DNA from 2 places in the Streptomyces sp. NPDC059989 genome. Region 2 is predicted to be linked to the other one. Evidence: predicted binding sites of a transcription regulator. Region 2 holds the regulator's gene; the other holds the start of a gene.
What was found. The regulator HspR, encoded in region 2, represses chaperone genes until heat shock. The targets are predictions, from matches to a motif close to TTGAGNNNNNNNNNCTCAA.
Positions count from the first base shown of each region.

Region 1: a site for HspR is predicted at 5,992-6,010, ahead of lon (endopeptidase La). Genes of this name have one in related genera too.

Region 1 covers NZ_JBHWUO010000005.1:120,865-129,455, forward strand. Annotated here, with positions in the region: gene ACFWBN_RS06610 (sulfurtransferase) at 87-1,046, shown strand; gene ACFWBN_RS06615 (tetratricopeptide repeat protein) at 1,015-3,156, opposite strand; gene ACFWBN_RS06620 (hypothetical protein) at 3,472-3,741, shown strand; gene ACFWBN_RS06625 (DUF6879 family protein) at 3,734-4,342, shown strand; gene ACFWBN_RS06630 (DUF4097 family beta strand repeat-containing protein) at 4,489-5,247, shown strand; gene ACFWBN_RS06635 (DUF4232 domain-containing protein) at 5,348-5,893, shown strand; gene lon (endopeptidase La) at 6,033-8,429, shown strand.
Region 2 covers NZ_JBHWUO010000003.1:61,249-74,127, forward strand. Annotated here, with positions in the region: gene ACFWBN_RS03630 (hypothetical protein) at 229-1,248, shown strand; gene ACFWBN_RS03635 ((Fe-S)-binding protein) at 1,343-3,904, opposite strand; gene ACFWBN_RS03640 (sugar transferase) at 4,015-4,551, opposite strand; gene dnaK (molecular chaperone DnaK) at 4,864-6,714, shown strand; gene grpE (nucleotide exchange factor GrpE) at 6,714-7,364, shown strand; gene dnaJ (molecular chaperone DnaJ) at 7,401-8,582, shown strand; gene ACFWBN_RS03660 (heat shock protein transcriptional repressor HspR) at 8,584-9,054, shown strand; gene ACFWBN_RS03665 (helix-turn-helix transcriptional regulator) at 9,182-10,180, opposite strand; gene ACFWBN_RS03670 ((2Fe-2S)-binding protein) at 10,564-10,878, shown strand; gene ACFWBN_RS03675 (pyridoxamine 5'-phosphate oxidase family protein) at 11,042-11,455, opposite strand; gene clpB (ATP-dependent chaperone ClpB) at 11,572-12,879, shown strand, end outside.

The DNA.
Region 1 (8,591 bases), on a different contig from region 2:
GGGGGGCCTGTTTGTCACCGCCGGGCCCCCCCGCGGGGGATCCCCGGCGTCGGTCCGCCGACCCCCTCCGGAGGTGCCGAATGCCCATGCCCGAGAAGGCCGTGGCGGTGAAGCCGACGACAGACGGCCTGCCCTGCGCAACGGCCGGTCCGCTGTCCGCCGCGACAGCGGACCCCCTTCCAGGCCCCCTTACGGGCCCCCCGCCCGGCCCGCTGGTCGGAGCCGACTGGGTGGCGGAGCGGCTAGGGGAGCCCGGGCTGGTCCTCTTCGACGCCTCCGTCGGGCCCCACCGCGGCGCCGGCCGCCGCATACCGGGCGCCCGGCCCTTCGACCTCGACGGGGAGCTGTCCGACCACAAGGCCCCCGCCCCGCACACCATGCCCGGGCCCGCGGAGTTTACCGAGGCGATGCGGGCCCTGGGCGTGGACGACACCTCCACCGTCGTCGTCTACGACGGCGCCGGCATCTACTCCAGCGCCCGCGCCTGGTGGATGCTGCGCGCCATGGGCTTCGACCGGGCCGCCGTCCTCGATGGGGGCCTGCCCGCCTGGACCGCCGCCGCACTGCCCGTCGAGCCCACCGCCCCGGCGTACCAGGGGCCGCGCGGCTCCTTCACCGCCCGCCCCCGCGCCGGGCTCCTGGTCGACGCCGCGGCCGTCGCCACCGCCCTGGCCGACCCGGCCGCGGCCGTCCTCGACGCCCGCACCCGCGAGCGCTTCGCCGGCACGGCCCCCGAACCCCGCCCGGGCCTGCGCGGCGGCCACATGCCGGGCGCGCTCAACCTCCCCTTCGGCGAACTCCGGCGGCCCGACGGCCTGATGCGCCCGCCGGGCGAACTCCGCGCGGCCTTCGAAGCCCTGGCCGGCGCCCGCGAACGGCTCTACTTCAGCTGCGGCTCCGGAGTGACCGCCTGCGTCCTGGCCCTGGCCGCCACCCTCGCCGGATACCCCGACCCGGCGGTCTACGACGGCTCCTGGAGCGAATGGGGCCTCCCCTCGCCCCACCGCCCCGTCGTCACCGGTCCGGCTGCCCGTCCCCTTTCCTGAATTCCTCCCACAATGCCCGGCTCGCGACCGTGAAGGGATGATCGGGGCCGAGGCTGTGCGTACGCCTCGCCACCACATCCGCCATCAGTTCGAGGCCCGATGCGCGATGCCCGAGCGCCGACTGCGTACGGGCGAAGAGTTGTTGGGCCGACAGCGCGATCGGATAGTCGGGACCGAATCGCCGTCTGTATCCGTCCACGGCCCTTCTGATCGACTCGTCGGCCGCCTCGAAATTCCCCAACACGTACATCGCCCAGGCGTAGTTGTGATGGGAGCCCAAGGTGACCGTGTGATCGGGGCCGAGATACCGGACGCATTCCGGCGGCAGGGAGAGCAGTTCCCTTCCTTCCACCGAGCCGAGTTCGGAGGCGGTCAGCATGGCCAGCAGGCTGGACCGGGAGCGGAGGGTCAACGGATGTGAAGGCCCCAGCGCCTCCCGCCGGCCCCGCACGGTCGACCGGAGCAGTGCGAGGGCTTCTTCGCGTCTGCCGAGATTGGCCCATACGAGCTGAAGTCCGTGGCTGCTGTCCAGGGTGTCCGGATCGTCGGCCCCGAACAGCCGCTCCTGTTCACCGCGGACGCCCCGGAACAGCAATTCGGCTTCGCAATACCTTCCGAGCCGGAAGAGCGCCCGGCCGGCCCGGGAGCGTACGGCCAGGACGAGCCGGTGTTCCGTACCGAGGGCCTGCTCCGTGAGAGCCGCCGCCGCATGGGCGGTTTCCCATGCGCCCAGGTAGTCGCCGGTGCGGTGCAGAGCCGTGGACAGGCGCCCTGCGAGGCCGAGGACACCGGCCTTGGTCGCCGGCTCGACGGCACGGCCCAGCAGTGCGAGGACGTGCGGGGCGAGCAGCCGTAGCCGCAGGTCGTACGGTCCGGCATCGGGCAGGGCCGGGACCTCTGCGTCGAGCAGGCGGAAGGCCGTGGTGTCGAGAGCGGCGAGCCGCTCGCCGGGAGTGGCCGAGGCAACGCTGTCGAGCAGCACCCCGTGACTCTGCACGCACCGCACGCCGACATCGACCAGTTCGGTGAGCGATTGGTCGAGCAGGGCCCGAAGTGCCGTCTCGGACCGGCTGCGAGGCAGGGCCCCGCCGATCTCGGGGCGGTTCAGTACGGAGAGCGGCAGGGGTTCGGCGGCGAACCGGGCCAGCAGCCTGAGCAGGGCGGCCGCCTCGGGCAGGCCGTGTGCTTCGAACGCGTCGAGTGTCAGCTGCCAGGTCCGCCCCACCAGGTGGCGGGGGTCCTCTTCGGACAAGGCTTCAGCTCCTTGGTCGATGAGCTCGACGCGTTCCCCCTCGTCGAGCCGGCGCCCGTAGAGGTCCATCGTCCACGGGTCGAGTACTTGGTGGGAGAGGAAGCCGCCCGCGAGGGTGAGCGCGAGGGGCAGGCGCCCCAACCGGTCGGCGATCGCGGCCGCTTCCTCCAGGGTGCCGCTGTGCGGAGCGAGATCGCACAGCACCAGCGCCGCGTCGTCCCGTGGCAGCACCCCGATGTGCTGCAGTTCCGCGCCGGGCCACCAGCGCGAGGCGGCCCTGCGCGTGGTGATCGCGACGGTGCCGCGGTCACTGGTGCGCAGCCAGTTGCCGTCGCGGAGGATCTCGGGATCGTCGGCGTTGTCGAGCACCAGCAGCCAGGGCTCGGCGGAACGGTCGAGATGCTCCCAGGCGAGGTCGGCGGCCGGCCGGAGCCCGTTGCGGGCGGCCAGCAGTTCGCCGTTGCCCGCCCCCCGATCGGCCGCGACGGCAAGCATGCCGGCCCGCAGGCTCGCCCGGTCGGAGGCATTGACCCACAGCCCGACCCGGCCGGTCACGGAAGTGGCGAACCGGAACAGCGAGCAGGCCACCGCGGTCTTCCCGGAGCCGCCCATCCCGTGGAGGACGTAGACCTCGCCGCCGCGCCCGTCGGCGACGGCTGCCTGTAACCGCTCCAGCACCTCGGTGCGGTCGCGCAGCACCAGCGGTGTCCGGCCGACCGCCGGGCTGCGTACCGAATCCGGGCCGTGGAGCACTGGGTCCGTGCCGCCGTAGTGGTGGTGTTCATTGATGTACTGATCACCCGATGCCTGGTAGACGCGACCGCTGTCCTCGGCGCGGCCGTCCATCGCACCACTCATCGCCGACCGGTGGCGCGGTCGCGCGCGAATGAATTCAGCTCCGGATCCATGGCACTCCCGATTGGATGTGGCTATTTAGCTTCCGGATTTGCGGTAATAGAGTGAACAATTTAATCCTGATGGGATTTTATGTTAACACTCTGTAATGGTCAAGCGTTATTACGGCTGCTCTCCGTGTGGCAGGGGTGATGGACCGTTTCGGCGGCACGTGCCATCTGCAAGTATCCGGCTGGAAGTCGCGCGCAAGCCTTGCTCGGCGAGGGTGTCGGCCGCTACGGTTCGCCTCCACTGAGTCGAGCGTGGGGAGCGAAAACTGTGACCAGGCCGTGGGAAGCCGATCCGACAGCTGGATTCAAGAGGCGTCTCGGTAAATCGCCTCGCGAATTGGGGAACACGACTGACAATCCCGACTGCCCTGATATGTGGGAGCTGGACAACGGTGATGTCGCAATTATTGGAAGGGATCTGACCGCATCGCTCGGAAAAGTCCTGCCCGAGGGGGTGTCCATCGGGGCTGATGAGCGACTCGTGGTAATCCCAAGGAATATGATCATCGCGGCGAAGCCGGACATTCCCAATGTTTGATTCGTTCCAGGATGCGGTTTCTGAGCCTCTGGAACGTCCGAACTATCACGAGGATTTCCGTCGGTTCTACGAGGGCGGCATTCGGTTCCTGAACAAACTGGAGCGCGGGCAGCACTTCAAGGAAAGGGGCTTCCCGAGCTGGGAGGCCTTCTCCTCGGGGGAATGGGGAAGGGCGGTCTCCCTCGTCGAGGAGAAGCGTGAGGTGTATGCGCGTCAATTCGAGAAGGCTGCCCGCCTCGGCATTCTGGAGCGCCGCCTCCGCGTGGTGGAATTTCCCGTCACCCCCTATGTGCAATGGGAGCTGCATGTGCTCAGGTTGCGGGTGGAACTGGGGGACAACATCCGGGTGATGGATGCCCGCAAAATCGCGGACATCGAGAAGGTGCGCCCGGTGCCCGAGGTGGTGATCCTCGGGGACGTCGTCATGTACGAAGTGGTGTACGACAGCGACGGGAATGCGGCAGGAGCAAATCGGTTCACGAATCCGGAGCTCATCGAGGACGTATCGGCCGGATTCAACGCGCTCTATGAGCGGGGAGAGGATTTCTTCGCCTTCTTCGAGCGGGAGATAGCTCCTCTGGCTCCGCCTGTCGTCGGCTGAGGCGCTGCGCAGCGGACGACGGGGCGAGGTGGGGGCGCGGCGCGTGTGCTGCGCCCCCACCGTGCCGAGGTCCGGGGGTTAACCCCACCAGGGGTTCGGGTACCGGCACCATCGGGCGGCGGGGAGTGCGGCGGGAGGATCGGTGCATGACCTCTCACGCCACCTCAGTTCGTTTCGCCCGCACCGCCGTCGTCGCCCTCGGGGCCGGTGTGCTGCTCGCCGGCTGTTCCTTCGGGGACGGCGCGAAGAAGACGGCGACGGCCGACGCCACGGTGACCGAGGCCGTCAGCGCGGTGGAGGTGACCGGGGCACGGGCCGGGTCGATCGAGGTGACCCCGGGCTCCGGAGCCGGCGTCGCCGTCCGGCGTACGGTGCACTACCGCGGCGGCGGTGTTCCGACGCCCGGTCAGAGGGTCACCGGCGGGGTGCTGACCTTCAGCGACGGCTGCGCGGGCGACTGCTACGTCGACTACCGCCTGGAGGTGCCGGCCTCCGCCACGGTCAAGCTCGAAAGCAGCAGCGGCCGCATCACCGTGACGGGCGTGGCGGGGGCCGAGGTGGAGGCCGACTCCGGCGCGGTCACGGCCGACCGCATCGCCGGGCCGCTGAAGATCCGTACCTCGTCCGGATCGATCACCGCGGCCGCCCTCGCCGGGCCGAGCGCCCACGTCCGCTCCGACTCCGGCCATGCCCGTGTGGAGTTCAGCCGGGTGCCCGACTCCGTGGACGCCGAGACCGGCTCGGGTGACGTGAGCCTGGAGGTCCCCTCCGCCGCCTACCGGCTCGCGGTGTCCACCACGTCGGGCAGCCGCGACGTGTCCCTCCCGGAGGATCCCTCGGCTTCCTCCCTCCTCTCCGCGAAGACCACCTCGGGCGACGTACGGATCGCCGCGCAGGGCCGGTGACCGCGGGCGGGGCTTCCGCCGGGCAGGGGGGGCGGGCCGGTGCCACGCTGGGAGGGATGCCGGAGTCTCCCGGCGGCGCCCGCCACCTCGTGGAGCAGCCATGAGCCGTGCAGCGAAGCCCCGCCCGGCCCGGGGGCGGCGCACGTTCCTCGCGGTCGCCGTACTCGCCGGCGGTGCGTTGGCCGGTGCGGGGCCGGCCTCGGCGGAGGGGGCCACCGGGCCGTCCGCGCCCCCGTGCAGCCACAGCCGGCTCGTGGCGAACAGCGCCGAGCGCGTGGGGGCGGACGGGGTGCGGATCGTCGTGATCAACGAAGGCCCGGGGCCGTGCGTCCTCGAAGGCCACCCCACCCTCGCCCTCGCCGGCCAGGGTTCGCCGGACCGGAACAGGCCGCTCTCCGTGGTCCGTCAGGGCGCCGCACGGCCGGTGCGGCTGGGCGTCGGCGGCGCGGCCGAGACCCGGGTCTCGTTCACCCCGGTCCTCGGCGAGGCCGGAGGCTACTGCGCCTCCGGAGCCGAACCGTTCGTCGCGCCGTCCACGGTCGTCGGCATCGCCGGCGGCCACCTCCAACTGGGACCGGACGACGGCGGCGCGTTCGCGCTGTGCGGCACGACCGTGCGCGCCACGGCGTTCCGCGCTGCCTCCTAACCCCTCCCGACCCCCTCCCGACCCCTCCTGACTCCCTCCGGACCGGCTGTTCGCCCCGGGCGAACGGGTGTTGGGGAACATCGGGTCGCGCAGATGCATTGAGTCGGCATAGCTCAACTTCACTGCCGGAGGGAAGATCATGGCTTCGACGTCCGTAACGCTCACCCTGCCCGTGCTGCCGCTCGACGACGAGGTCGTGCTGCCTGGGATGGTCGTTCCGCTGGACCTGTCCGACGCCGAGGTGCGCGGGGCGGTCGAGGCCGCCCAGGCGGCGGTCCGCAGCGGAAAGCCCCGGGTGCTGCTCGTACCGCGGGTCGACGGGAAGTACGCCGGCACCGGTGTGCTCGGGACCGTCGAGCAGGTGGGTCGGCTCTCCGACGGGGATCCCGGAGCGCTCATCCGCGGTGTCGGCCGGGTCCGGATCGGGGCCGGGACCACCGGGCCCGGGGCGGCGCTCTGGGTCGAGGGCGAGAGCGTCGACGAACGGCTCGCCGACCCGCTGCCGGGTTCCGTGACCGAGCTCGTCAAGGAGTACAAGGCGCTCGCCACCAGCTGGCTCAAGAAGCGCGGGGCCTGGCAGGTCGTGGACCGGGTCCAGCAGATCGAGGGCGTCTCGGCGCTCGCCGACAACTCCGGCTACTCGCCCTTCCTGACCGTGGCCCAGAAGGTCGAACTGCTGGAGACCGCCGACCCCGTGGCACGGCTCAAGCTCGCCGTCACCTGGCTCCGCGACCACCTCGCCGAGCAGGACGTCGCCGAGTCCATCGCCAAGGACGTCCAGGACGGCGTCGACAAGCAGCAGCGCGAGTTCCTGCTCCGCCGCCAGCTGGAGGCCGTACGCAAGGAACTGCGCGAGCTCAACGGGGAGAAGGACGGCGAGGAGTCCGACGACTACCGCTCCCGCGTCGAGGCCGCCGACCTGCCCGAGAAGGTACGGGAGGCCGCGCTCAGGGAGGTCGAGAAGCTGGAGCGGGCCAGCGACCAGTCCCCGGAGGGCTCCTGGATCCGGACCTGGCTGGACACGGTGCTCGAACTGCCCTGGAACGAGCGGACCGAGGACGAGTACGACATCCGCGGCGCGCGGGCCGTCCTCGACGCCGAGCACGCCGGGCTCAGCGACGTGAAGGACCGCATCACCGAGTACCTCGCCGTGCGCAAGCGGCGTTCCGAGCGCGGCATGGGCGTCATCGGCGGACGCAGGGGCGGGGCCGTGCTCGCGCTGATCGGGCCTCCGGGCGTCGGAAAGACCTCTCTCGGGGAGTCCGTCGCGCACGCCATGGGGCGGAAGTTCGTCCGCGTCGCGCTCGGCGGCGTACGGGACGAGGCCGAGGTCCGCGGCCACCGCCGGACCTACGTCGGCGCGCTGCCGGGCCGCATCGTCCGCGCCATCAAGGAGGCCGGTTCGATGAACCCCGTCGTCCTCCTCGACGAGATCGACAAGGTGGGCTCCGACTTCCGCGGAGACCCGGCGGCCGCCCTGCTGGAGGTCCTGGACCCCGCGCAGAACCACACCTTCCGCGACCACTACCTGGAGGTGGAACTCGATCTGAGCGACGTCGTCTTCCTGGCCACCGCCAACGTCCTGGAGGCCATCCCGGAGGCGCTCGCCGACCGGATGGAGCTCGTCCGCCTCGACGGGTACACCGAGGACGAGAAGGTCGTGATCGCGCGGGACCACCTGCTGCCGCGCCAGCTGGAGCGCGCCGGGCTCGGCGCCGACGAGGTGGTCCTGGAGGAGGACGCCCTGCGCAGGCTGGCCGGGGAGTACACCCGCGAGGCGGGCGTGCGCACCCTGGAGCGGTCCATCGCGCGGCTGCTGCGCAAGGTGGCCTCGCAGCACGAGCTGGGGGAGCGGGAGCTGCCGTTCCGGATCGGCGCCGACGACCTGCGCGGGCTGATCGGGCGGCCGCACCACGTACCGGAGTCCGCGCAGGACCCGGCCGAACGGCGCACCGCCGTCCCCGGCGTGGCCACCGGCCTCGCGGTCACCGGCGCGGGCGGCGACGTGCTGTTCGTGGAGGCCTCGCTGGCCGACCCGGAGACCGGGGCCGCAGGGCTGACCCTCACCGGGCAGCTCGGCGACGTCATGAAGGAGTCGGCGCAGATCGCGCTCAGCTTCCTGCGCTCGCACGGCGCCGAACTGGAACTCCCGGTCGCCGACCTGAAGGACCGGGGCGTGCACATCCACTTCCCGGCGGGCGCGGTGCCCAAGGACGGCCCGAGCGCGGGCATCACAATGACGACGGCCCTCGCTTCGCTGCTCTCCGGACGGCAGGTCCGCACCGACGTGGCGATGACCGGCGAGGTCTCCCTGACCGGGCGGGTCCTGCCGATCGGCGGCGTCAAGCAGAAGCTGCTGGCCGCACACCGGGCCGGGCTGACCACCGTCATCATCCCCAAGCGCAACGAGGCCGACCTGGACGACGTCCCGGCCGAGGTGCTGGAGGGGCTGGAGGTGCACCCGGTGACGGATGTGCGCCAGGTACTGGAGCTCGCGCTGTCCCAGGCGGAGGTGACGGTAACGGCCGCCGCGTGACGGGCCCGCCGGCGGCCTGGTGGGCCCGTTTCGACAGGGCCGGGCGCGCGCTGGCCCAGGCAGAGGTGACGGCAACGCCCGCCGCGTGACCGGTCCGCCGGGCGGTGGCGGTGGCCTGGTGGGCCGGTCTCGGCGGGGCCGGGCGCGCGCCGGGGTACCTCG
Region 2 (12,879 bases):
CGGATTCGTGGCCTTTGCGGCTGACCTGTGACATCCCCTAGGGGAACCCTGGGGGGCTGGCCCCACCCCGGTGTGGGGGCCGGGTAGCTGCCGGCGTGTGTCCGGTTTACGTAGCTGTGCTTGAGTCTGGGGCTCTTCGTTACATTGCCTACGTATTACGCACATATCGGGTCCGTAGCTTCGTGTCTGTAGCCGCCCCCACCGCAGAGCACGAGGAAGAGCCCCACCATGCGCAGCACTCGTCGTACCACCCTCCGTACCGCAGCCGTCGTCGCCGGTGCCGCCGCCGTCCTGGCCGTTCCGGTCGGGTCCGCCTTCGCGGACTCCCCGACCGTGCCGGAGCCGCAGGTGCTGCCCGGCATCGAGCAGCCGTCGGTGGACCCGTCGGTCGAGCCGTCCGTTGAGCCGTCCGTCGATCCGTCCGTGCAGCCCTCGGTCGACCCGTCCGTGCCGCCGACGACCCCGCCCGTCAAGCCGCAGGTCAAGCCGGGCCAGGGTGTCCGCGCGTACGTCACCACGGTGAAGCTGGCGGACGGCTCCGTCGCCAAGGTCTACAAGATCGGCGCCGACCACTTCGAGGCCGACATCTACGCGGGTTCCACGAAGCTGGACACGCTGGTCAGCAAGGGCGGAGCGGCGGCGTACGGGCAGAACAACGGCCTGCACGTGGTGCTCCAGCCGAACGGCACCGTGACCTCGTGGATGGAGGGCGGGGACAAGCCGAAGCCGGTGGAGAAGCCCGTGCAGAAGCCGAAGCCGCAGGTCAAGCCGGAGGTCATCAAGGAGAGCTCGGTCCGGGTCACCATGCCCGACGGGCGGATCGCCAAGCTGGTCGACGGGCCGAAGGGCAAGCGCGTCGAGATCTCGATGCCGAACGGGAACGCCCTCGGCACGATCGACCTGAAGCGTCCGAGCACGCAGAACGACGGCTGGACGTACAAGCTCGTCCAGGACGGCCACCGCGTGAAGTTCGTCGTCATCGACGGCAAGGGCGGCGGGAACAGCTGGGTGTACGACTTCAACGGCAAGCTGATCGAGAAGTACACCGTTGCCGCCGCCCCGGCGAAGAAGCCGGTCGCCGACCGGGTCGTCCCGAAGGGCGGCGTGAAGGCCGGTGCGGAGGGGGTCACCCCGCCGAAGGGCGACACCCCGCTGCTGCTCGCCTCCGGCGGCGGCATGGCCGCGGTGGGTGCGGCGGGGCTGGGCTTCGCCATGCTGCGGCGCAACCGGTCGTCCGACCAGGCCTGACGGTCCTGACGGTCCTGAGGGGTCTGAACGCGGAACGGCCGGTCCCCCGAGCGGGGGACCGGCCGTTCCGGCGTACTGCCGGGACTGCTACGGACTACTTGGCGTTCTCGGCCCCGGCGTCGCCGGCCTTGGCCTCCGGCTCCGACTTCGGCTCGGCTGCCGACTCCGACTCCGGCGCCGTTTCGGCCTCGGTCTCGGCGGCCGGTTCAGCCTCCGCCTCCGGCTCGGACTCCGGCTCGGCCTCAGCGGCGGCCTTGGCCTCCGCCTCCGCCTTGGCCTCGGCTTCGGCCTTCGCGGCAGCCTCGGCGGCATCCGCCTCAGCCTTCGCCTTCGCCTCGGCTTCGGCCTTCGCCTTGGCCTCGGCCTCAGCGGCCGCAGCCGCAGCCGCGGCCTCCGCCTCCGCGACGGCAGCCGCCTCGGCGGCCGCCAGCTCCGCCTCCGTCGGCTCGGGTGCCTTCACCGACTCCAGCAGCAGCTGCGCCACGTCCACGACCTGCACGGACTCCTTGGCCTGGCCCTCGTTCTTCTTGCCGTTCACCGAGTCGGTCAGCATGACGAGGCAGAACGGGCAGGCGGTGGAGACGATGTCCGGGTTCAGGGACAGGGCCTCGTCGACGCGCTCGTTGTTGATGCGCTTGCCGATCCGCTCCTCCATCCACATCCGCGCGCCACCGGCGCCACAGCAGAAGCCCCGCTCCTTGTGGCGGTGCATCTCCTGCTGCCGCAGCCCCGGCACGGCCGACATGATCTCGCGCGGCGGCGTGTAGACCTTGTTGTGCCGGCCCAGGTAGCACGGGTCGTGGTAGGTGATCAGACCGTCGACCGGCGTGACCGGCGTCAGCCGGCCCTCGTCGATCAGGTGCTGGAGCAGCTGCGTGTGGTGGATGACCTCGTACTCGCCGCCCAGCTGCGGGTACTCGTTCGCGATGGTGTTGAAGCAGTGCGGGCAGGTCGAGACGATCCGCTTCGCCGACTTCGGCTTCTTCGTCGACGGGTCGTCGTCGTCCTCGCCGAAGGCCATGTTCAGCATGGCCACGTTCTCCTGGCCGAGCTGCTGGAACAGCGGCTCGTTGCCCAGGCGGCGCGGCGAGTCACCGGTGCACTTCTCGTCGCCGCCCATGATCGCGAACTTGACGCCCGCGATGTTCAGCAGCTCCGCGAAGGCCTTCGTGGTCTTCTTGGCCCGGTCCTCCAGGGCGCCGGCGCAGCCGACCCAGTAGAGGTAGTCGAACTCGGAGAGGTCCTCCGCGTCCTTCCCGATGATCGGGACCTCGAAGTCCACCTCCTTGGTCCACTCGACGCGCTGCTTCTTCGCCAGGCCCCAGGGGTTGCCCTTCTTCTCCAGGTTCTTGAGCATCGTGCCCGCCTCCGACGGGAACGCGCTCTCGATCATCACCTGGTAGCGGCGCATGTCGACGATGTGGTCGATGTGCTCGATGTCGACCGGGCACTGCTCCACGCACGCACCGCAGGTGGTGCAGGACCACAGCACGTCCGGGTCGATGACGCCGTTCTCCTCGGCGGTGCCGATCAGCGGGCGCTCGGCCTCGGCGATGGCCGCGGCCGGGACGTCCTTCAGCTGCTCCGCCGTGGCCTTCTCGTTGCCCTCCATGTCCTTGCCGCCGCCTGCGAGCAGGTACGGGGCCTTGGCGTGCGCGTGGTCGCGCAGCGACATGATCAGGAGCTTGGGGGAGAGGGGCTTGCCGGTGTTCCAGGCCGGGCACTGCGACTGGCAGCGACCGCACTCCGTACACGTGGAGAAGTCGAGGATGCCCTTCCAGGAGAACTGCTCGACCTGGGAGACGCCGAAGACGTCGTCCTCGCCCGGGTCCTCGAAGTCGATCTCCTTGCCGCCGCTGGTCATCGGCTGCAGGGCGCCGAGGGCGGTGGAGCCGTCCGCGTTGCGCTTGAACCAGATGTTCGGGAAGCCGAGGAAGCGGTGCCAGGCGACACCCATGTTGGTGTTGAGCGAGACCGTGATCATCCAGGTGAAGGACGTGACGATCTTGAGCGCCGCGAAGAAGTAGGTGAGGTGCTGCAGCGTGCTCAGGCTCAGCCCGTCGAAGGCGGCGATCAGCGGGTACGAGGCGAAGAAGCCGGGCTCCCAGCCGTCGACGCCGTGCTGGGCGCCCTCCAGCGCGCGCAGCGTCATGATGCAGACGCCGACGATCAGGATGACGGCCTCGACGAAGTACGCCTGGCCGGTCTTGGAGCCCGTGAAGCGGGACTTGCGGCCCGCCCCGCCCGGCCGGTTCAGCTGCCGGATCACGATCAGGGTGACGATGCCGAGCACGGTCATCAGGCCGAGGAACTCGGTGAAGAGCTCGTACGGCAGCCAGTCACCGATGATCGGGATCAGCCAGTCGGCCTGGAAGAGCTGGCCGAAGGCGTTGACGATGGTCAGCAGCAGCGAGAAGAAGCCCACCGCCACGAACCAGTGCGCGAACCCGACGATGCCCCAGCGGTTCATGCGGGTGTGGCCGAGGAACTCCTTGGCCAGCGTGATGGTGCGCTGCGTGGGGTCGCCGGTGCGCGTGCCCGCGGGCACTGGCTGGCCGAGGCGCACGAAGTGGTAGATCTGCGCGACGGCACGGCCGAACAGCGCGACGGCTACCACCGTGATGACCAGCGACACGATGATCGCGGCGAGTTGCATGGGAGGGCTCCTCGGGCGGCACTTACTAAGCGGTAACTTATTGAGTCAAGGCATGAGGTTACCCACTCCCGACGCCGCAATGTAGCTGAGCGCGCGGTGATCTGTGTCGCTCAGGCATGCCTTTGCCGGTAGGCGGCCCGCGGGGTCTGCGCGAGGATCGCCAGGTCCATCCCCAGCCAGTGGTTCTCCACATAGTGTCGGTCCAGCAGCGCCATTTCCTCCCAGGGGAGGTCGGAGCGCGCGCTCACCTGCCAGAGACCGGTCATTCCGGGGCGCACGAGGAGCCGGTCGGGGCGGTCGGTACGGGGCTCCGGGCGCGGGCCGACCAGGGACATCTCCCCGCGGAGCACGTTGAACAGCTGGGGGGCCGCGTCGAGGGCGCAGCGCTCCAGGACGGCTCCGGTCCGCCCTGCCGGGTCCGTACGGAACCGCCAGGTCCGGAAGGGCCGGCCGGCCAGGCCCGCCGCGGGCTCCCGTACGAAGACCCGGCCGCCCCGGGTCGCGCAGAGCGCTGCGGCCGCCGCGGCCAGGACGGGCGCGAGCAGGGTCAGCAGGATCGTCGCTCCGACGAGGTCGACCACCCTTTTCGCAGGCGGGGGGCTGGGTACCCGTACCCGTAGCCGGGGGGCGGTGAGTGTGAGCGGCATGCCAGCACCGTGCCGTACGCCTCCGGCGAGGGTGGTGTGGCGCGCGGCCCGGCCGCCCGGCCCGAACCCGTTCGGGTGCGGCACCGCCGCCGGGGGCTCCGCCCCCGGACCCCCGCGCCTCAAACGCCGGCGAGGCTGAAGATCGGGGCTCCGCCCCAGACCCCGCGCCTCAAACGCCGGCGAGGCTGAATTGCAGGGTTGCGCGTAAGGGTGGGCTAAAGGTTGAGCCGACCACGCTCAGCTCTGTTGACGCCCGCGCGGCGGTGGGGCATCCTTGAGTCTGTTCCACTCAAGTCAGCTGGAGGAATCGAAATGGCACGTGCGGTCGGCATCGACCTGGGCACCACTAACTCCGTCGTCAGCGTTCTGGAAGGCGGCGAGCCCACCGTCATCACCAACGCCGAGGGCGCCAGGACCACGCCGTCCGTCGTCGCCTTCGCCAAGAACGGCGAGGTCCTCGTCGGCGAGGTGGCCAAGCGCCAGGCGGTCACGAACGTGGACCGGACCATCCGCTCCGTCAAGCGCCACATGGGCACTGACTGGAAGATCAACCTGGATGGCAAGGACTTCAACCCGCAGCAGATGAGCGCCTTCATCCTGCAGAAGCTGAAGCGCGACGCCGAGGCGTACCTGGGCGAGAAGGTCACGGACGCGGTCATCACCGTCCCGGCCTACTTCAACGACTCCGAGCGTCAGGCGACGAAGGAGGCCGGTGAGATCGCGGGCCTCAACGTCCTGCGCATCGTCAACGAGCCCACCGCCGCCGCCCTGGCCTACGGTCTCGACAAGGACGACCAGACCATTCTCGTCTTCGACCTCGGTGGCGGCACCTTCGACGTGTCGCTCCTGGAGATCGGCGACGGCGTCGTCGAGGTCAAGGCCACCAACGGTGACAACCACCTCGGTGGCGACGACTGGGACCAGCGCGTCGTCGACTACCTGGTGAAGCAGTTCGCCAACGGCCACGGCGTCGACCTGTCCAAGGACAAGATGGCGCTCCAGCGTCTGCGCGAGGCCGCCGAGAAGGCGAAGATCGAGCTGTCCTCCTCCACGGAGACCTCGATCAACCTGCCCTACATCACGGCTTCCGCCGAGGGCCCGCTGCACCTGGACGAGAAGCTCACCCGCGCCCAGTTCCAGCAGCTGACCGCGGACCTGCTCGACCGCTGCAAGACCCCGTTCCACAACGTCATCAAGGACGCCGGCATCCAGCTGTCCGAGATCGACCACGTGGTCCTGGTCGGCGGCTCCACCCGCATGCCGGCCGTCGCCGAGCTCGTCAAGGAGCTCACCGGCGGTCAGGACGCCAACAAGGGCGTCAACCCGGACGAGGTCGTCGCCATCGGCGCCACCCTCCAGGCCGGTGTGCTCAAGGGTGAGGTCAAGGACGTCCTGCTCCTCGACGTGACCCCGCTGTCCCTCGGCATCGAGACCAAGGGCGGCATCATGACCAAGCTCATCGAGCGCAACACCACGATCCCGACCAAGCGGTCCGAGATCTTCACCACGGCCGAGGACAACCAGCCGTCCGTGCAGATCCAGGTCTACCAGGGCGAGCGCGAGATCGCGGCGTACAACAAGAAGCTCGGCATGTTCGAGCTGACCGGCCTGCCGCCGGCCCCGCGTGGCGTCCCGCAGATCGAGGTCTCCTTCGACATCGACGCGAACGGCATCATGCACGTCACGGCCAAGGACCTTGGCACGGGCAAGGAGCAGAAGATGACCGTCACCGGCGGCTCTTCGCTCGGCAAGGACGAGGTCGACCGCATGCGCCAGGAGGCGGAGCAGTACGCGGACGAGGACCTCCGTCGCAAGGAGGCGGCCGAGTCCCGCAACCAGGGCGAGCAGCTCGTCTACCAGACGGAGAAGTTCGTCAAGGACAACGAGGACAAGGTCCCGGCCGACGTCAAGACCGAGGTCGAGGCCGCCGTCTCCGAGCTGAAGGAGACCCTCAAGGGCGAGGACACGGCCGAGATCCGCACCGCGACCGAGAAGCTCGCCGCGGTCAGCCAGAAGCTCGGCCAGGCCATCTACGCCGATGCCCAGGCCGCTCAGGGCGCCGCCGGTGCCGCGGGCGCCGAGGGTGCCCAGGCCAAGGCCGACGACGACGTCGTCGACGCCGAGATCGTCGACGACGAGAAGCCGAAGGGCGGCGCTGCCTGATGTCGGAGGAGACCCCGGGGTTCGAGGAGAAGCCCGAAGTCCCCGTCGACGGCACGCCCGACGAGCCGCAGGCCGCCGACTCCGCCACGGAGGAGGCGGCGGCCCCGGCCGGGGACGCAGTACAGGACGTTGCGCTGCTGGCGCAGCTGGACCAGGCCCGTACGGCGCTCGGTGAGCGCACCGCGGACCTCCAGCGGCTCCAGGCGGAGTACCAGAACTACCGCCGCCGGGTGGAGCGGGACCGGATCACCGTCAAGGAGATCGCGGTCGCGTCCCTCCTGACGGAGCTGCTCCCGACCCTGGACGACATCGGCCGGGCGCGGGAGCATGGCGAGCTGGTCGGCGGCTTCAAGTCGGTGGCCGAATCGCTGGAGACGGTCGCCGCCAAGATGGGTCTGCAGCAGTTCGGCAAGGAGGGCGAGCCCTTCGACCCGACGATCCACGAAGCGCTGATGCACTCGTACGCGCCGGACGTCACCGAGACGACCTGCGTGGCGATCCTTCAGCCGGGGTACCGGATCGGCGAGCGTACGATCCGTCCCGCACGGGTCGCGGTGGCCGAGCCCCAGCCGGGCGCGGCCCCCAAGTCCGAGTCCTCGGACGGCGAGTCATCGTCGGACAAGGACGCGGATGCCCCCGAAAAGGGCTGAATCGATTAGCACGTCACGAGAGGAGGGACACCGGGGATGAGCACGAAGGACTTCGTCGAGAAGGACTACTACAAGGTCCTCGGTGTCCCGAAGGACGCCACCGAGGCCGAGATCAAGAAGGCGTACCGGAAGCTCGCACGCGAGTTCCACCCGGACGCCAACAAGGGCGACGCCTCCGCCGAGGAGCGCTTCAAGGAGATCTCCGAGGCGAACGACATCCTCGGCGACGCCAAGAAGCGCAAGGAGTACGACGAGGCGCGCGCCCTGTTCGGCAACGGAGGCTTCCGCCCCGGGCCGGGCGGGGCCGGCGGCTCCTTCAACTTCGACCTGGGCGACCTCTTCGGGGGTCAGCAGCCGGGCGGTGCGGGCGGCGGCTTCGGCGGCGGCCTGGGCGACGTCTTCGGCGGCCTGTTCAACCGCGGCGCCGGCGCCGGTGCGGGGACCCGCACCCAGCCGCGCCGCGGCCAGGACATCGAGTCGGAGGTCACCCTCTCCTTCACGGAGGCGGTGGACGGGGCCACGGTCCCGCTCCGGATGTCCTCCCAGGCCCCCTGCAAGGCCTGCTCGGGCACCGGCGACAAGAACGGCACGCCCCGCGTGTGCCCGACCTGCGTCGGCACCGGCCAGGTCTCGCGGGGCAGCGGCGGCGGTTTCTCGCTGACCGACCCCTGCGCGGACTGCAAGGGCCGCGGCCTGATCGCGGAGACCCCCTGTGACGTCTGCAAGGGCAGCGGGCGCGCCCGCAGCTCCCGCACCATGCAGGTCCGGATCCCGGCGGGCGTCTCCGACGGCCAGCGGATCCGGCTGCGCGGCAAGGGCGCGCCGGGCGAGCGCGGAGGTCCCGGCGGTGACCTCTACGTCGTCGTGCACGTCGATTCCCACCCGGTCTTCGGCCGCAAGGACGACAACCTGACGGTGACCGTCCCGGTGACCTTCGCCGAGGCGGCGCTGGGTGCCGACATCAAGGTCCCGACCCTGAACGGCCCCTCGGTGACGCTGAAGCTGCCGCCGGGCACCCCCAACGGCCGCACCATGCGGGCCCGCGGCAAGGGAGCGGTCCGCAAGGACGGCACCCGCGGCGACCTGCTGGTGACGGTGGAGGTCTCGGTCCCGACCGAGCTGTCGGACAAGGCCCGCGAGGCGCTGGAGATGTACCGCGAGGCGACGGAGTCCCAGGACCCGCGCTCCGCGCTGTTCGAGTCCGCGAAGGGAGCATGAGATGGACGGCCGCCGACGACAGTCCTCCCGTTTGGGTGGGGGCTACCAGCTCACCGACGAGACCCCGGTCTACGTGATCTCGGTGGCCGCCCAGCTCTCGGGCCTGCATCCGCAGACCCTCCGCCAGTACGACCGCCTCGGCCTGGTCTCCCCGGACCGTACGGCCGGCCGCGGCCGGCGCTACTCGGCCCGTGACATCGAACTGCTCCGCACGGTCCAGGCGCTGTCCCAGGACGAGGGCATCAACCTGGCGGGCATCAAGCGGATCATCGAGCTGGAGAACCAGGTCGCCGCGCTCCAGCAGCGCGTGGCCGAGCTCTCCGCCGCCGTCGACGGCGCCGCGGCCGCGCTCCAGGCCCGCGAGGCCCAGGTGCACGCCTCCTACCGGCGCGACCTGGTCCCGTACCAGCCGCCGCAGCCGGGCAGCGCCCTGGTCGTCTGGCGGCCCAGCCCCAAGCGTCCGATGGACTGACCGGGGCGGGCCCGGCCCAGGAGCTCAGAACGCGTACGAAGGCCCCGTCCGGGGCCCCTTCCGGCAGCAGCCGGGGGAGGCACCCGGGCGGGGCCTTTCGCGTACCACGGGCTCAGCGGCCAGTGGCTCAGAGGCGCGGCTCGCGGTCCGGTCCCGAGACCTGGCCCAGGATGCCCGACTGGGCGATGAGGAAGCCGAGTTGGGCGCGGCTGCCGCTGCCGAGGGCGGTGGCCAGCTTGGCGATGTGCGCGCGGCACGTCCGTACGTTCATGCCCAGCCGGCGTGCGATGGCCTCGTCCACGTGCCCCTCCACGAGGAGCTGGGCGATGGACCGCTGCACGCCGGAGATGCCCGACGGCGTCGGGTCGTACGGGATCTGCTCGTTGAGCGGGGTGGCCCGCCGCCACAGCTGTTCGAAGACCCGGACGAGGTAGCGCACGAGGGCCGGGTGGCGCAGCTCCAGGGCGATCTGCTGGTCGTCGCTGGCCGGGATGAAGGCGACCGACTCGTCGCAGATGATGAGCCGTTCGACGAGCTCCTCCAGGGTCCGGATCTCGACCTTTCCGCTGGCCATGCGGTCGACGTAGGCCATCGTGCCGCGGCTGTGGCGCACCGTGTGCTGGTAGAGGGTGCGCATGCTGACGCCGCGCCGGATGAGCGGCTGGTCCCGCTCTATCGCCTGGTTGAGAATGTTTTCCGAACGCCCGCCGCCGGGCTGAATGGTCAGCATTTCGGCCTGGCACTCCGCGGTGGCCACATTGAGTGCCGCGTTGATCCTGTTGAATCCTTCCAGCACCGTGATGGCGTGCGTGGGCGCGGGAGTCAGCGCGCTGATGGCCATGAATGGCTCAAACGCTTCGGTGAGCTCAATGGAGGAGCGCCGGCGTTGCAGGATCTCCCGTTCCAGCGGGTGCAGTCGCTGGGCAAGTGCCACCGAAGGTGGAACCGGACGGAGCCAGTTGTCGTCGTCTGGATCAGGGTGCAGCAGCGCGAATTCCAGCAGGCAGGGAGTCTGCTCCACTTCCTCGCGGGCGATTCGACCTGAGCTGAGCGCACTTGCGTACAGCTCGGTCCCGAGGTCGCACAGATCCGTCACCGCATGGGGATGTGTCTGGTTCGTGCGCATAATCGGCAAATCTCCCACCCCCAGGGTCCTGCATGTACAGGAACATGATGCATCGCCACGGTGGCAATGGCGTGGCTCGATAAGTCATCGTCTGAGATGCGGGGGAGAGGAATCCATCAAGTGAGGACAACGTCGACCATGTACAAGAAATTGGCTCGCTCGGTGGCTGCCATTGCTCTCTCTACGGCTGCTGCTGTCGGTGGAATCTCGCTCGCGGACAGCGGCTGGGGCAGCGCTCCCGCCGACAGCGGCTGGGGGGCCGGTCCGACCGGCAATGACAGCGGATGGGGAACTCCCGGCTCGGACGACAGCGGCTGGGGCAGCGCGCCGGCAGGCACGCCGTCCGACAGTGGCTGGGGTGTGGGTGGGAAGACTTCGAACGCATGACCCCCGACGACCGCGGTTTCCGCCGCGAAATGGCCTCCGCTTACCGGTCGGGATGGCAGTTCATCGACCTGGCCACGGCGATCCCGTACCCCGGGGATTCGCTGATGGTGACCCTGTTCGGCCAACCGATCGTCGTCGTGCGCGAGGAGGACGAGGACGTACGTGCGTACCGGTGCCTGCGCCGCCCGCGGGGCGCGCCGCAGCCCGTCCGCTGCGAGGTGCGCTACGGAATGGTCTTCGTCAATCTTGATCAGCGCGACCACCAGCTCTTCGAACCCGATATCACCACCGCCACCCCCCGCAGTGCCTGAAGCGATTCCCCCGTCGTTGCAGATCGCTCAGGCGCTACCCCCACACAACGGCGCCATCGTGGACCTGACCACGATGGCGCCGTTGTGCTGTCCGCGTCCAGATGCGGACCGGACAAGATGAAGAAGTCAGCCGCCGGCTAGGGCGCGCAGCACGCCGGTTGCGTCACGCGCGGCCCATGGCCCGGTCCAGCGTGATCTCCATGACCACCCGGTCGGGATTGGGCGAGGGCGTCCGCCCGTAGCGCTCCGCGTAGCGCGCCACCGCGTCGGCGACCGACGCCTCGTCCGTACGGATCACCGCGCGCCCCTCCAGAGTGGCCCAGCGGCGCCCCTCCATCTGGCAGACCGCCACCCGGGCCCCGCCCGGCTGGGCGGCCTGGGCCGCCAGGATGTTGCGGACCTTCTTGCTGTGCTTGTTGCTGATCACCCGGGCCAGCCCCGCCTCCGGGTCGTAGGTCACGCCCACCGGCACCACGTGGGGCGTGCCGTCGGGGCGCGGGGTGGTCAGCGTGCAGACGTGCCGCTCCCGCCAGAAGGCGAGGTACTCGGGCGTCGGGTTGAGTACGTCATGGGACATGGCCGAAGGGTACGGCCGCAGGGTGCCGAATCCTGCCTTGAGTGGAATAGACTCAACTTTGCATAGGTTGTCTTTGTCATAGTTCTGCCATTGCCTCCGGAGAGGAGAAGTCACCCGTGGACGCCGAGCTGACCAACAAGAGCCGGGACGCGCTGAACGCAGCCACCAGCAGGGCCGTCAAGGACGGCCACGCCGATCTCACCCCCGCGCACCTGCTGCTGGCCCTGCTCGCCGGCGAGGACAACGAGAACATCACCGACCTCCTCGCGGCCACCGACGCCGACCAGGCCGCCGTGCGGGCCGGAGCGGAGCGGCTGCTCGCCGCCCTGCCCAGCGTCACCGGCTCCACGGTCGCGCCGCCGCAGCCCACCCGCGAGCTGCTCGCCGTACTCGCCGAGGCGGACGCCGAAGCCGGCCGGCTGGGCGACGACTACCTCTCCACCGAGCACCTGCTCATCGCCGTCGCCGCCAAGGGCGGCGCGGCCGGTGAGGCCCTTTCCACCCAGGGCGCGACAGCGAAGAAGCTGCTGGACGCCTTCCAGAACGCACGAGGAGCACGGCGGGTGACCACCCCCGACCCCGAGGGTCAGTACAAGGCGCTGGAGAAGTTCGGCACCGACTTCACGGCGGCCGCCCGCGAGGGCAAGCTCGACCCGGTCATCGGCCGCGACCAGGAGATCCGGCGCGTCGTCCAGGTGCTGTCGCGCCGTACGAAGAACAACCCTGTGCTCATCGGCGAGCCCGGCGTCGGCAAGACGGCCGTCGTCGAGGGTCTGGCCCAGCGCATCATCAAGGGCGACGTCCCCGAGTCCCTGAAGAACAAGCGCCTCGTCGCCCTCGACCTCGGCGCCATGGTCGCCGGCGCCAAGTACCGCGGCGAGTTCGAGGAACGGCTCAAGACCGTCCTCGCCGAGATCAAGTCCAGCGACGGCCAGATCATCACCTTCATCGACGAGCTGCACACCGTCGTCGGCGCGGGCGCCGGCGGCGACTCGTCCATGGACGCGGGCAACATGCTCAAGCCCATGCTGGCCCGCGGCGAGCTGCGCATGGTCGGCGCGACCACCCTCGACGAGTACCGCGAGCGCATCGAGAAGGACCCTGCGCTGGAGCGGCGCTTCCAGCAGGTGCTGGTCGCCGAGCCGTCCGTCGAGGACACCATCGCGATCCTGCGCGGGCTCAAGGGCCGCTACGAGGCCCACCACAAGGTCGTCATCAACGACAGCGCACTGGTGGCCGCCGCGACCCTCTCCGACCGGTACATCACCTCCCGCTTCCTCCCCGACAAGGCCATCGACCTCGTCGACGAGTCCATGTCCCGGCTCCGCATGGAGATCGACTCCTCCCCGCTGGAGATCGACGAGCTCCAGCGCTCCGTCGACCGCCTGCGGATGGAGGAGCTGGCGCTGAAGAACGAGTCCGAC